DNA from 3 places in the Streptomyces sp. MS06 genome. Region 3 is predicted to be linked to each of the others. Evidence: predicted binding sites of a transcription regulator. Region 3 holds the regulator's gene; each other region holds the start of a gene.
The links. The regulator HrcA, encoded in region 3, represses chaperone genes, less so after heat shock. The targets are predictions, from matches to a motif close to TTNGCACTCNGNNNNNCNGAGTGCNAA.
Positions count from the first base shown of each region.

Region 1: groES (co-chaperone GroES) is a predicted target of HrcA. The motif match lies at 2,208-2,234, and genes of this name have one in related genera.
Region 2: groL (chaperonin GroEL) is a predicted target of HrcA. The motif match lies at 1,815-1,841, and genes of this name have one in related genera.

Region 1 covers NZ_JBJZOJ010000001.1:216,642-220,940, forward strand. Annotated here, with positions in the region: gene groL (chaperonin GroEL) at 12-1,631, opposite strand; gene groES (co-chaperone GroES) at 1,754-2,062, opposite strand; gene ACL02U_RS00855 (polysaccharide deacetylase family protein) at 2,300-3,157, opposite strand; gene ACL02U_RS00860 (polysaccharide deacetylase family protein) at 3,154-4,110, opposite strand; gene ACL02U_RS00865 (THUMP-like domain-containing protein) at 4,201-4,299, shown strand, end outside.
Region 2 covers NZ_JBJZOJ010000013.1:119,546-123,844, reverse strand. Annotated here, with positions in the region: gene groL (chaperonin GroEL) at 27-1,652, opposite strand; gene ACL02U_RS09470 (cold-shock protein) at 1,994-2,197, opposite strand; gene ACL02U_RS09465 (MoaD/ThiS family protein) at 2,642-2,920, opposite strand; gene thrC (threonine synthase) at 2,917-4,221, opposite strand; SAM riboswitch class I at 4,240-4,299, opposite strand, start outside.
Region 3 covers NZ_JBJZOJ010000063.1:21,998-26,296, forward strand. Annotated here, with positions in the region: gene ACL02U_RS26975 (DUF3097 domain-containing protein) at 7-807, opposite strand; gene ACL02U_RS26980 (MBL fold metallo-hydrolase) at 961-1,704, opposite strand; gene hrcA (heat-inducible transcriptional repressor HrcA) at 1,924-2,940, shown strand; gene dnaJ (molecular chaperone DnaJ) at 2,941-4,083, shown strand.

The DNA.
Region 1 (4,299 bases), on a different contig from region 3:
GAGCGGTGGGCTCAGTGGGCGTGCCCGTGGCCGGCGGCGGCCGGCTCCTCCTCTTCCTTCTTCTCGACGACCAGGGTCTCGGTCGTGAGCATCAGGGCGGCGATGGAGGCGGCGTTCTCCAGGGCGGAGCGGGTGACCTTCACCGGGTCGATGACGCCGGCCTTGACCAGGTCGCCGTACTCGCCGGTGGCGGCGTTGTAGCCGTTGCCCTTCTCCAGCTCCTTGACCTTGGAGACGATGACGTAGCCCTCCAGGCCGGCGTTCTCCGCGATCCAGCGCAGCGGCTCGACGACGGCGTTGCGGACCACGGCGACGCCGGTGGCCTCGTCGCCGGACTTGTCGAGGCTGCCCTCCAGGACCTTGGAGGCGTGCACCAGGGCGGAACCGCCACCGGAGACGATGCCCTCCTCGACCGCGGCGCGGGTCGCGGAGATGGCGTCCTCCAGGCGGTGCTTGCGCTCCTTCAGCTCCACCTCGGTGGCGGCGCCGACGCGGATGACACACACGCCGCCGGCCAGCTTGGCGAGGCGCTCCTGGAGCTTCTCGCGGTCCCAGTCGGAGTCGGTCGCCTCGATCTCGGCCTTGATCTGCGCGACGCGGCCCTCGACGTCCTCCTTCTTGCCGGCACCGTCGACGATGGTGGTGTCGTCCTTGGTGACGGTGATGCGGCGGGCGGAGCCGAGCACCTCGATGCCGACCTGGTCGACCTTGAGGCCGACCTCCTCGGAGATGACGGTGGCGCCGGTGAGGACCGCCATGTCCTGCAGCATCGCCTTGCGGCGGTCGCCGAAGCCGGGGGCCTTGACGGCGACGGCGTTGAAGGTGCCGCGGATCTTGTTGACGACCAGGGTCGACAGGGCCTCGCCGTCGACGTCCTCGGCGATGATCAGCAGCGGCTTGGAGGAGTTGGCCTGGATGACCTTCTCCAGCAGCGGCAGGAGGTCGGCGATGGCGGAGATCTTGCCCTGGTGGATGAGGACGTACGGGTCCTCCAGGACGGCCTCCATGCGCTCCTGGTCCGTCACGAAGTACGGCGACAGGTAGCCCTTGTCGAAGGCCATGCCCTCGGTGAAGTCCAGCTCCAGGCCGAAGGTGTTGGACTCCTCGACGGTGATGACGCCGTCCTTGCCGACCTTGTCCATCGCCTCGGCGATGAGCTCGCCGACCTGCTGGTCCTGGGCGGACAGCGCGGCCACGGCGGCGATGTCGGACTTCTCCTCGATCGGCCGGGCGGTCGCGAGCAGGTCCTCGGACACGGCGGCGACGGCCGCGTCGATGCCCTTCTTCAGCAGCGCCGGGGAGGCACCGGCGGCGACGTTCTTCAGGCCCTCGCGGACCAGCGCCTGGGCCAGCACGGTGGCGGTGGTCGTACCGTCACCCGCGATGTCGTTGGTCTTGGTCGCCACCTCCTTCACCAGCTGGGCGCCGAGGTTCTCGTACGGGTCCTCGACCTCGACCTCGCGGGCGATGGTGACGCCGTCGTTGGTGATGGTCGGCGCACCGAACTTCTTGTCGATGACGACGTTGCGGCCCTTGGGGCCGATGGTCACCTTGACGGTGTCGGCGAGCTTGTTGACGCCGCGCTCGAGGGCGCGACGGGCGTCCTCGTCGAACTTCAGGATCTTCGCCATGGGAGCGTGAGCCCTCTCGGAAATCTGGGGTGTGAAACGAACTGCGCCCCGGGCGCCCGGCTTCCTGTGGGTTGCGGGGGGCCAGGGGCGCAGCTGAAGCGTTGGCTTCGGGTGAAGTCCGCCTACTTCTCGATGATCGCGAGCACGTCGCGGGCCGAGAGCACGAGGTACTCCTCGTTGTTGTACTTCACCTCGGTGCCGCCGTACTTGCTGTAGAGCACCACGTCGCCGACCTTGACGTCGAGCGGCAGACGGTTGCCGTCCTCGAAGCGGCCCGGGCCGACGGCCAGGACGACGCCCTCCTGGGGCTTCTCCTTGGCGGTGTCCGGGATGACCAGGCCAGAGGCCGTGGTCTGCTCGGCGTCCAGCGGCTGGACCACGATACGGTCCTCGAGCGGCTTGATGGCAACCTTGGAGCTGGTGGTCGTCACGATCCGACCTCCCCCTTCGGAGATCTCACGGGGTTAACTGTCTGAGGTGGCGACCAGGTCGATCCGTCGTCGCGGGTGCCGGACCTGCCCGTCGCGTATTGGCACTCTCCTGTGGCGAGTGCCAGAGCCGAGACTATGACCGGGATTAGCACTCGGTCAAGCGGAGTGCCAGTTGCCGTTCGGCGCGGCGCACCGCACGGCCGCCCCGGAGGGGTCGGGAGCGGAGCGGAGCAGCTCCTACAGGTAGTCCTCCAGGCGCCCCACCGACAGTCCCTCCCGCTGTGCCGCCTCGAGCAGCCGCACCGTGCGGGCCCGCAGGTCGGCGCCGCCGGTGCCGTCCGGGTCGACGGCGACGATGTCGCCGGGGCGCAGCCGGTGCGGGCCGCGGGTGAAGGCCGGTCCGGCACCCTCGCCCGGAGTGGCCCGCCACAGGACCACCGCGGCGACCCCGCAGTCCGCGGCGGCGCGCCGGGTCATCGGGTCGTGGGCGCCGTAGGGCGGCCGGAGCAGGCGGGGGCGGACGCCGAAGCGGGCCCGGAGCTTGTGCTGCTGCCCGCAGATCTCGGCGCGCTGGCCGGCGTAGGGCAGGCCGCCCAGGGCGGAGTGGTCGAGGGTGTGGTTCTGGATGCCGGCGCCCACCGCGCGCAGGCGGGCGAGCTGCCCGTAGCCCGGTCCGAGGACGCTGTCGGTGAGGAACAGGGTGACCGGCAGGTGGAGTTCGCGGACCATGTCGAGCAGGCGCGGGTCGCGTTCGACGCCGTCGTCGTAGGTGAGGAAGACGACCCTGTCGCGGGTGGGGACGTGGTCGACGACCGGCGGGAGGCCGGGGCCGGCGCTCCCCGCGGGGCGCCGCCGCGTGTGTCGCGGGGGCGGGGTCAGGGGCGCGGAGAGGCCCCAGCGGCGGTACGGCGGCGCCGCGGCGGCGGCCGCCTCGGGGCCGGCCCGCCCGGCCGGCCGGGGGCGGGGCTGCCCGGACGTCCGCCCGTCGGCGCGGCGGTGCGGGCCGGTCGGCGGGTGCGCGCAGCCGGGGAGCAGGGCGAGGGCGAGGGCCGCCACCAGGGCGGCGGGGAGCAGCGCGCGCCCCCGGAGGCTCACAGGTAGTCCTCCAGGCGCGCCACCGCGTAGCCCTCCGCCGTCACCTTCTTCAGGAACCGGCGGATCATGTCGGGCATGGTGCCCTTCCACTCCTTGCGGCCCCGGAAGTGGGTGAGGACGATGTCGCCGGGGTGGAGGTCGCGGTCCGACTCGCGGTACTCCCAGTGGTCGACGTAGACCTCCTCGTCCCACAGGGGGGCGTACTCGATCCCGCAGGATTTCGCGGCGCGCAGGGTGTCCTGGTTGTAGTTGCCGTACGGCGGCCGGAAGACGGTCGGGCGGGTGCCGTACTGCTTGCGGATCACGTCCTGCATCCCGCAGATCTCGCGCTTCTGGCTGCGGTAGGACAGCGCGGGCAGGTAGCGGTGGTGGAGGGTGTGGTTGTTCAGGGTCACGCCGCGGGCGTGCATCTTCCTGAAGTAGCCGTAGTCCTTCCTGATCAGGTAGTCGCTGAGGAAGGCGGTGTAGGGGATCTTCAGATCGCTCATCATGCGGAGGAACGCCGGGTCCTTCTCGGCGCCGTCGTCGATGGTGAGGAAGACGACCTTCTGCTTGGTGGGGACCGTGGTGAAGACGGGCGGCAGCCCGAGCTCCTCGTGGTCGTCCACCTCGAAGCCCTTGCGGGTGGTGACGTGCGGCTTCTTCGCGGGCGGCGGCGGCGCCTTCAGCGGGATCGCGGACAGGCCCCAGCGCTTGGCGGCCGCGGCTCGGGCGGTGTAGTCGGCGCGCAGTCTGCCGGCGTACGAGTCGAGGGCGCGGGCGGCCGGGGCCTGGAGCCTGCGCTGCTGGCCGGGGGCCGGGCGGACCTGCGTGGAGCCGTCCTGGGCGCAGGCCGAAGCGAGGGCGGCGAGGGCCAGCGCGGCGAGGGCGCCGCGGGTGGCGGCGCGGCGGCGCCACCGCGCCCGTGATCGCACCCGCACCCGATATTCATCGTTTTGTACGACTACTCGCATGGTGCCGGATCCTCGCAGTCCCCCGCACCGGATCCGGCCCGACACCCGCGCCGGAGGCGCACCGTCCACCGGCTGGCCCACAATGGGCCGGTGAACGATCTCGCCCCCCTGCTCACCCCGGAGGGCCGCGCCCTCCTCGACGAGGTGCGCGGCACCGAACCCGCGCAGGAACTCGCCGTCGCCACCCGG
Region 2 (4,299 bases), on a different contig from region 3:
AGGACTCGGTCCGATCCTCGGGAGGATCAGAAGTCCATGTCACCGCCCGGCATGCCGCCGCCGGCCGGGGCCGCGGCGGCCTTCTCCGGCTTGTCGGCGATGACGGCCTCGGTGGTGAGGAACAGCGCGGCGATGGAGGCGGCGTTCTGCAGCGCGGAACGGGTCACCTTCGCCGGGTCGATGATGCCCTCCTTGACCAGGTCGACGTAGTCGCCGGTCGCGGCGTTGAGGCCGTGGCCCGGGGTCAGGTTGCGGACCTTCTCCACCACGACGCCGCCCTCGAGGCCGGCGTTCACGGCGATCTGCTTCAGCGGGGCCTCCAGGGCGAGCTTCACGGCGTTGGCGCCGGTCGCCTCGTCACCCTCCAGCTCCAGCTTCTCGAAGACCTGGGTGGCCTGCAGCAGGGCCACGCCGCCACCGGCGACGATGCCCTCCTCGACGGCCGCCTTGGCGTTGCGGACGGCGTCCTCGATGCGGTGCTTGCGCTCCTTGAGCTCCACCTCGGTGGCGGCACCGGCCTTGATGACGGCCACGCCGCCGGCGAGCTTGGCCAGGCGCTCCTGCAGCTTCTCGCGGTCGTAGTCGGAGTCGCTGTTCTCGATCTCGGCGCGGATCTGGTTGACCCGGCCGTTGACCTGGTCGGAGGAGCCGGCACCGTCGACGATGGTGGTCTCGTCCTTGGTGATGACGACCTTGCGGGCGCGGCCCAGGAGGTCCAGGGTCGCGTTCTCCAGCTTGAGGCCGACCTCCTCGGAGATGACCTCGCCGCCGGTGAGGATGGCGATGTCGCCGAGCATGGCCTTGCGGCGGTCGCCGAAGCCCGGGGCCTTGACCGCGACGGACTTGAAGGTGCCGCGGATCTTGTTGACGACCAGGGTCGACAGGGCCTCGCCCTCGACGTCCTCGGCGATGATCAGCAGCGGCTTGCCCGACTGCATGACCTTCTCCAGGAGCGGGAGCAGGTCCTTGACGTTGGAGATCTTGGAGTTGGCGATCAGGATGTACGGGTCGTCGAGGACGGCCTCCATACGCTCCATGTCGGTGGCGAAGTACGCCGAGATGTAGCCCTTGTCGAAGCGCATACCCTCGGTGAGCTCGAGCTCCAGACCGAAGGTCTGGGACTCCTCGACGGTGATGACGCCTTCCTTGCCGACCTTGTCCATGGCCTCGGCGATGAGCTCGCCGATCTGGGTGTCGGCGGCGGAGATGGAGGCGGTGGAGGCGATCTGCTCCTTGGTCTCCACGTCCTTGGCCTGCTCCAGCAGGGCGGCGGAGACGGCCTCGACGGCCTTCTCGATACCGCGCTTCAGGGCCATCGGGTTGGCGCCCGCGGCGACGTTGCGCAGGCCCTCCTTGACCAGGGCCTGGGCCAGGACGGTCGCGGTCGTCGTGCCGTCACCGGCGACGTCGTCCGTCTTCTTGGCGACCTCCTTGACCAGCTCGGCGCCGATCTTCTCGTACGGGTCCTCGAGCTCGATCTCCTTGGCGATGGAGACACCGTCGTTGGTGATCGTGGGGGCGCCCCACTTCTTCTCGAGGACGACGTTGCGGCCCTTGGGGCCGAGGGTCACCTTGACGGCGTCCGCGAGCTGGTTCATGCCGCGCTCGAGGCCGCGCCGCGCCTCCTCGTCGAACGCGATGATCTTGGCCATGTGAAGTGGTCCCTCCAGGACTGGGGGTGATTCCTTCGGACCGCGCCCGCGCCCGCGACGGACGGCTCGCCGGCCTCGTGGTTCCTTCCCCACCCGGCCCGCGGGCCTCACCGACCCGGTCCTTCGTTGTCACTCTCACCTTCAGAGTGCTAACGCCAATGATTAGCACTCGACCCCTCGGAGTGCAAGGCGCTCCCGCACAGCGAGCCCCCGCGGGGCTGCCGCACGGGTGACCGGCGGACGACCGGACCCCCGCCCTCCGGGCGGGCCGCCCGCGTCCGAGCAGGACGAAGGGCCCGCACCCCCGGGTGGGGACGCGGGCCCTTCGCCGCAGTGAATGTTCAGGCGGTGACGCGAACCATGTCGGCCTGCGGGCCCTTCTGGCCCTGCGAGATCTCGAACTCGACCCGCTGGCCCTCTTCCAGGGTGCGGTACCCGTCCATCTGGATCGCGCTGTAGTGGACGAAGACGTCCGCACCACCGTCGACCGCGATGAAGCCGTACCCCTTCTCCGCGTTGAACCACTTGACGGTGCCCTGAGCCATGCCTAACTCCCCTATTACTGGCCCTTGCGCAGATCCGCACTTCGCGGATCCGGGTCAGACCTCACCCCCCAGTGAATGGGGGCGTGCGCCGGAACGCGTCGACCGCGGCTGAATGTATCTGTCCAACTGCCGTCTGCAACAGGTCAATCGGACGAGAATTCTGGACGGGCCCGGTCGGGAATCTCCCGAGAATTCACCAGACTTCAGGGCAAGTCGGGCCGGACCATTGACGCAAAAGGAACGAAAGACGCGCGCACTTTGGCTACTTCTCGTCGGCGGCGCAGCAGGTTCACCGAACTTCCCGCGCACTGCGGCGGGGCGGCGTTCCCCAACTGTACCGCGCTCAATCACGCGAAATGACCCCCTCCGTTTCTCTTACGGAGGGGGCCATTCCGTTAACGCGGGGTGACCGCCGCCGTTCCGGGCGGCGGGCGGTCCCCGCGGTCAGCAGCCGCCGGCCACCGCCGGGATGATCGACACGCCCGTGCCGGGCGGCGTGGCGGTCTCCAGGCCCTGCTCGAAGCGGACGTCGTCGTCGTTGACGTAGACGTTGACGAAGCGGCGCAGCTTGCCCTGGTCGTCCAGCACGCGGGCGGCGATACCGGTGTGGTTCTTCTCCAGGTCGGCGATGACCTCGGAGAGGTTCGCGCCCTCGGCGGGCACCTCGGCCCGGCCGCCGGTGTAGGTGCGCAGGATGGTGGGGATGCGGACGGTCACGCTCATACGAGGCCAGCCTCTCGGAAGGAATCCAGGTTCGGGCGGATGGTGGCGGTGAGGCCGGTGCCGGCCACCGCGTCGAGGGTCTTGAGGCCGTCGCCGGTGTTGAGCACGACGGTCGTCTTCGACGGGTCGAGGGCGCCGCTCTCGATCAGCTTGCGGGTGACGCCCACGGTCACCCCGCCCGCGGTCTCCGCGAAGATGCCCTCCGTGCGGGCGAGCAGCTTGATGGCGTCCACCACCTGCGCGTCGGTGACGTCCTCCACCGCGCCGCCGGTGCGGCGGGCGATGTCCAGGACGTACGGCCCGTCGGCGGGGTTGCCGATGGCGAGGGACTTGGCGATGGTGTCCGGCTTCTGCGGGCGGACCACGTCGTGGCCGGCCTTGAAGGCCGTGGAGACCGGCGAGCAGCCCTCGGCCTGCGCCCCGAAGATCTTGTACGGCCGGTCCTCGACCAGGCCCAGCCCGATCAGCTCCCGCAGCCCCTTGTCGATCTTCGTGAGCTGCGAGCCGGAGGCGATCGGCACCACGATCTGGTCGGGCAGCCGCCAGCCGAGCTGCTCGCACACCTCGTAGGCCAGCGTCTTGGAGCCCTCCGCGTAGTAGGGCCTCAGGTTGACGTTGACGAAGCCCCAGCCCTCGCCGGCCGGGTCGCCGATCAGCTCGGAGCAGAAGCGGTTGACGTCGTCGTAGGTGCCCTCGATGCCGACCAGCTCGCCGCCGTAGACGGCGGCCATGACGACCTTGCCCTGCTCCAGGTCGTGCGGGATGAACACGCAGGAGCGGAAGCCGGCGCGGGCGGCCGCGGCGCCGACCGCTCCGGCCAGGTTGCCGGTGGAGGAGCAGGACAGGGTGGTGAAGCCGAAGGCGCGCGCGGCCTCCAGGGCCTGCGCCACCACCCGGTCCTTGAAGGAGTGGGTGGGGTTTCCGGAGTCGTCCTTGACGTACAGCCCGCCGGTCACGCCCAGCTCGCGGGCCAGGTTGTCCGCCTTGACGAGCGCGGTCCAGCCCGGGTTGAGGTTGGGCTTTCCGGCCACGTCGGCGGGCACGGGCAGCAGCGGCGCGTAGCGCCAGATGCTGGCGGGGCCGGCTTCGATGCGCTTGCGAAGGCTCTCGGGGTCGTGGCCGGAGAAGTCGTAGGCGACCTCCAGCGGGCCGAAACACTCCTCGCACGCGAAGACCGGGCCGAGCGGTACGCGGTGCCCGCACTCGCGGCAGCTCAGCGCGGCGGCGGGGCCGAGGTCGACGGCCGGGGAGGCGGTGGAGCCGGTGGATTCGTTGGTGCTTGCCGTGGTCTGCACAGCCATGTGAGGCGAGGCCCTTTCTCCTCATCTTCCCCACGACGCATCTCGCCGCGAGACGGAATTGGCACCTTCCCCGGCCGG
Region 3 (4,299 bases):
CGGGAATCAGGGAACGGTCACGTGGTCGATGAGACGCTCGACACAGCCCAGCAGCTCCGGCTCCAGGTCCCGGTACGACCCCACCCGCTCCAGGATGGCCCGCCACACCGCGCCGGTGTTCTCCGGCCAGCCCAGCGCCCGGCACACGCCCGTCTTCCAGTCCTGCCCGCGCGGCACCTCGGGCCAGGCGGCGATACCGAGGGAAGCGGGCTTCACGGCCTGCCAGACGTCCACGTACGGGTGACCCACCACGAGTGCGTGGTCACTCGTCACGGCCTCGGCGATCCGCCACTCCTTCGTGCCCGGCACCAGGTGGTCCACCAGGACGCCGAGCCGGGCGTCCGGGCCGGGGGAGAAGGACTCGACGATCGCGGGGAGGTCGTCGACGCCCTCCAGGTACTCCACCACCACGCCCTCGATGCGCAGGTCGTCGCCCCACACCTTCTCGACCAGTTCCGCGTCGTGCCGGCCCTCGACGAAGATGCGGCCGGCCCGGGCCACCCGCGCACGGGCGCCGGGGACGGCGACCGAACCGGAGGCGGTGCGGGAGGGCCGCACCGGTTCCGAGGACGGCCTGACGAGCGTCACCACACGGCCCTCCAGCAGGAACCCGCGCGGCTCCATCGGGAACACCCGGTGCTTGCCGAACCGGTCCTCCAGGGTCACCGTGCCCGCCTCGCAGCGGATCACCGCGCCGCAGAAGCCGGTGCCGGGCTCCTCCACCACCAGTCCGGGCTCCGCCGGCACCTCGGGGGCCGGTCGGGTCTTCTTCCACGGCGGCGTGAGGTCGGGCGAGTACGCCCGCACGCGTGGGCCCGAAGGGCCTTCCTTGGAAGGGGGGTGGTGGGAGACGGGAAAACCGGGCCGGCCCGAAGGGCCTTCCTTGGAAGGGGGGTGGTGGGAGACGGGTGGGCACATTCGAACGACGATAGGAGAAACCCTCCCCGGAACCCCGCGACGTCAGCGCGACACGCCGAAGCGCGTCGCCAGCGAGTCCCGTTGCGCCCTGACGAACCCGGCGTCCACCACCGCGCCGTGGCCCGGCACGTACCGTGCGTCCTCCCCGCCCAGCGCCAGCAGCCGGTCGAGGGCGTCCGGCCAGCGGGAGGGCACCGCGTCGGGTCCCGCCTGCGGCTCGCCGGACTCCTCGACCAGGTCCCCGCAGAACACCACCTCCGGGCCGCCGGAGACGTCGCCCGGGACGAGGACCGCCAGGTCGTGGGCCGTGTGACCGGGCCCCACGTTCGCCAGCAGCACCTGCCGGCCGCCGCCCAGGTCGAGCGTCCACTCCCCGGAAACCGCGTGGCGCACCCGGGGCAGCGCGTCGGACGCCTCCTCGGCCGCTGCCGCGTCCAGGCCGTTCGCCACCGCGTCCGCGCGCAGTTCCTCGCGGTCGCGTGCCTGGGAGAGCACCGCGTCCACGCCGACCGCCGCGTACACCTCGGCGCCCGCGAAGGCGGCCGCCCCGAAGACGTGGTCGAAGTGCGGATGGGTGAGGGCGAGGCGCGTCACCCGGTGACCGGTGCGGGCCTCGGCTGCCGCGCGCAGCCGTGCGCCCTCCGCGAGGCTCGACCCCGCGTCGATCAGCAGCACCGCGCTTCCGCCGACGACCAGTCCGGCCGTGCAGTCCCAGCGCGGCAGCCGCCAGCGCCCGACACCGGCGGCAAGCTGCTCCCAGCCCGCCGCTTCCCAGGTGATCGTCATACTCTGACGCTAGGCGCTCAGCCGCGACCGCCGCGACCCCGCCCGCCCCGCCCAGGGCCCCCGTCCCGCCGCCGGGCTGTGCGGGCGTGCGCTCCACCGGCCCCCGGCCTTGCCCGCTGCGTACCCCACCGCCGTAGACTGGGCCGGGGAGGTTTGGCACTCGGACGCACAGAGTGCCAGGCGGTGCACCGAGGGGAACGACTTCCGGAGGAGGGCGCGATGCTGAGTGAACGCAGGCTTCAGGTGCTGCGCGCCATCGTCCAGGACTACGTCGGCACCGAGGAGCCGGTGGGCTCCAAGGCGCTCACCGAGCGGCACAGCCTCGGCGTGTCCCCGGCCACGGTCCGCAACGACATGGCGGCCCTGGAGGACGAGGGGTTCATCGCCCAGCCGCACACCAGTGCCGGGCGGATCCCCACCGACAAGGGCTACCGGCTGTTCGTCGACAAGCTGGCCGGCGTCAAGCCGATGACCGCGCCCGAGCGGCGCGCCATCCAGAACTTCCTCGACGGCGCCGTCGACCTCGACGACGTGGTGGCCCGTACGGTGCGGCTGCTCGCGCAGCTCACCCGCCAGGTCGCCGTCGTGCAGTACCCGTCGCTGACCCGCTCGACGGTCCGGCACGTGGAACTGCTCTCCCTCGGCCCCGCACGGCTGATGCTGGTGTTGATCACCGACACCGGCCGGGTCGAGCAGCGGGTGGTGGACTGCCCGGTGCCGTTCGGCGACGCCTCGCTGGCGGATCTGCGGGCGCGCCTCAACAGCAGGGTCGCGGGGCGCCGGTTCACCGATGTGCCGACGCTGCTGGAGGACCTCCCGGAGGCCTTCGAGGCCGAGGACCGCGGTACGGTCTCGATGGTGCTCTCCACCCTGCTGGAGACGCTCGTCGAGGAGAACGAGGAGCGGTTGATGATCGGCGGCACCGCCAATCTCACCCGCTTCGGACATGACTTTCCTCTCGTGATCCGACCCGTGCTGGAGGCCCTGGAGGAGCAGGTCGTGCTCCTCAAACTCCTCGGTGAGGCGAAGGATCCGGGTGTGACCGTCCGGATCGGTCACGAGAACGCCCACGAAGGACTCAACTCCACGTCCGTCGTGTCGGTCGGCTACGGTTCGGGCGGCGAGGCAGTAGCCAAGCTCGGCGTGGTCGGACCGACCCGCATGGACTACCCCGGAACGATGGGAGCGGTACGCGCAGTGGCACGGTACGTCGGACAGATCCTGGCGGAGTCTTAAGTGGCCACGGACTACTACGCCGTACTCGGCGTGCGCCGCGACGCGTCGCAGGATGAGATCAAGAAGGCGTTCCGCCGGCTCGCCCGCGAGCTGCACCCGGACGTCAATCCCGATCCGAAGACGCAGGAGCGGTTCAAGGAGATCAACGCCGCCTACGAGGTGTTGTCGGACCCGCAGAAGAAGCAGGTCTACGACCTCGGCGGCGACCCGCTGTCGCAGCAGGCCGGCGGTGCCGGCGCGGGCGGTGGGTTCGGTGCGGGGGGCTTCGGCAACTTCTCCGACATCATGGACGCCTTCTTCGGGACGGCGTCCCAGCGGGGCCCGCGCTCGCGCACCCGGCGCGGCCAGGACGCCATGATCCGGCTGGAGATCGAGCTCGACGAGGCGGCCTTCGGCACCACCAAGGAACTCCAGGTCGACACCGCGATCGTCTGCTCCACCTGCAGCGGCGAGGGCGCGGCTCCCGGTACCTCGGCCCAGACCTGCGACATGTGCCGCGGACGCGGCGAGGTGTCCCAGGTGACCCGGTCCTTCCTGGGCCAGGTCATGACCTCGCGTCCCTGCCCCCAGTGCCAGGGCTTCGGCACGGTCGTCCCGAACCCGTGCCCGGAGTGCGCCGGCGACGGGCGGATCCGCTCCCGCCGCACCCTCACCGTCAAGATCCCGGCCGGTGTGGACAACGGCACCCGCATCCAGCTGGCCGGCGAGGGCGAGGTCGGTCCCGGCGGCGGTCCGGCGGGCGACCTGTACGTCGAGATCCACGAACTGCCGCACTCGGTGTTCCAGCGCCGCGGCGACGACCTGCACTGCACGGTCACCATCCCGATGACGGCGGCGGCCCTCGGCACCAAGGTGCCGCTGGAGACGCTCGACGGCATGGAGGAGGTCGACATCCGGCCGAGCACCCAGTCCGGCCAGTCGATCCCGCTGCACGACCGGGGCATCACCCACCTGCGCGGCGGCGGCCGGGGCGACCTCATCGTGCACGTCGAGGTGCAGACCCCGGGCAAGCTCGATCCCGAGCAGGAGCGCCTGCTGCGCGAGCTGGCCAAACTGCGCGGTGAGGAGCGGCCCCAGGGCCAGTTCCAGCCGGGGCAGCAGGGGCTGTTCTCGCGGCTGAAGGACGCCTTCAACGGGCGGTGACCCGCCCGGGCCCGGTCCCACCCGCGCGGAACCGGGCCCACCCCCCCCCGTAAGTCCGGTCCACCCGCCCGGGGGTCCGGTCCCTGCAGCCCGCGGGTACGGCCGTCCCCGGTCGGGCGACCGGCGCAGCCCGGTGCCACCACCCCCGCGGGCCCCCCGCCCCACCGCTCCCCGGCGTGGGCGGACACCGCCTCCGTGGCGGCTCTCCCGGGTCCG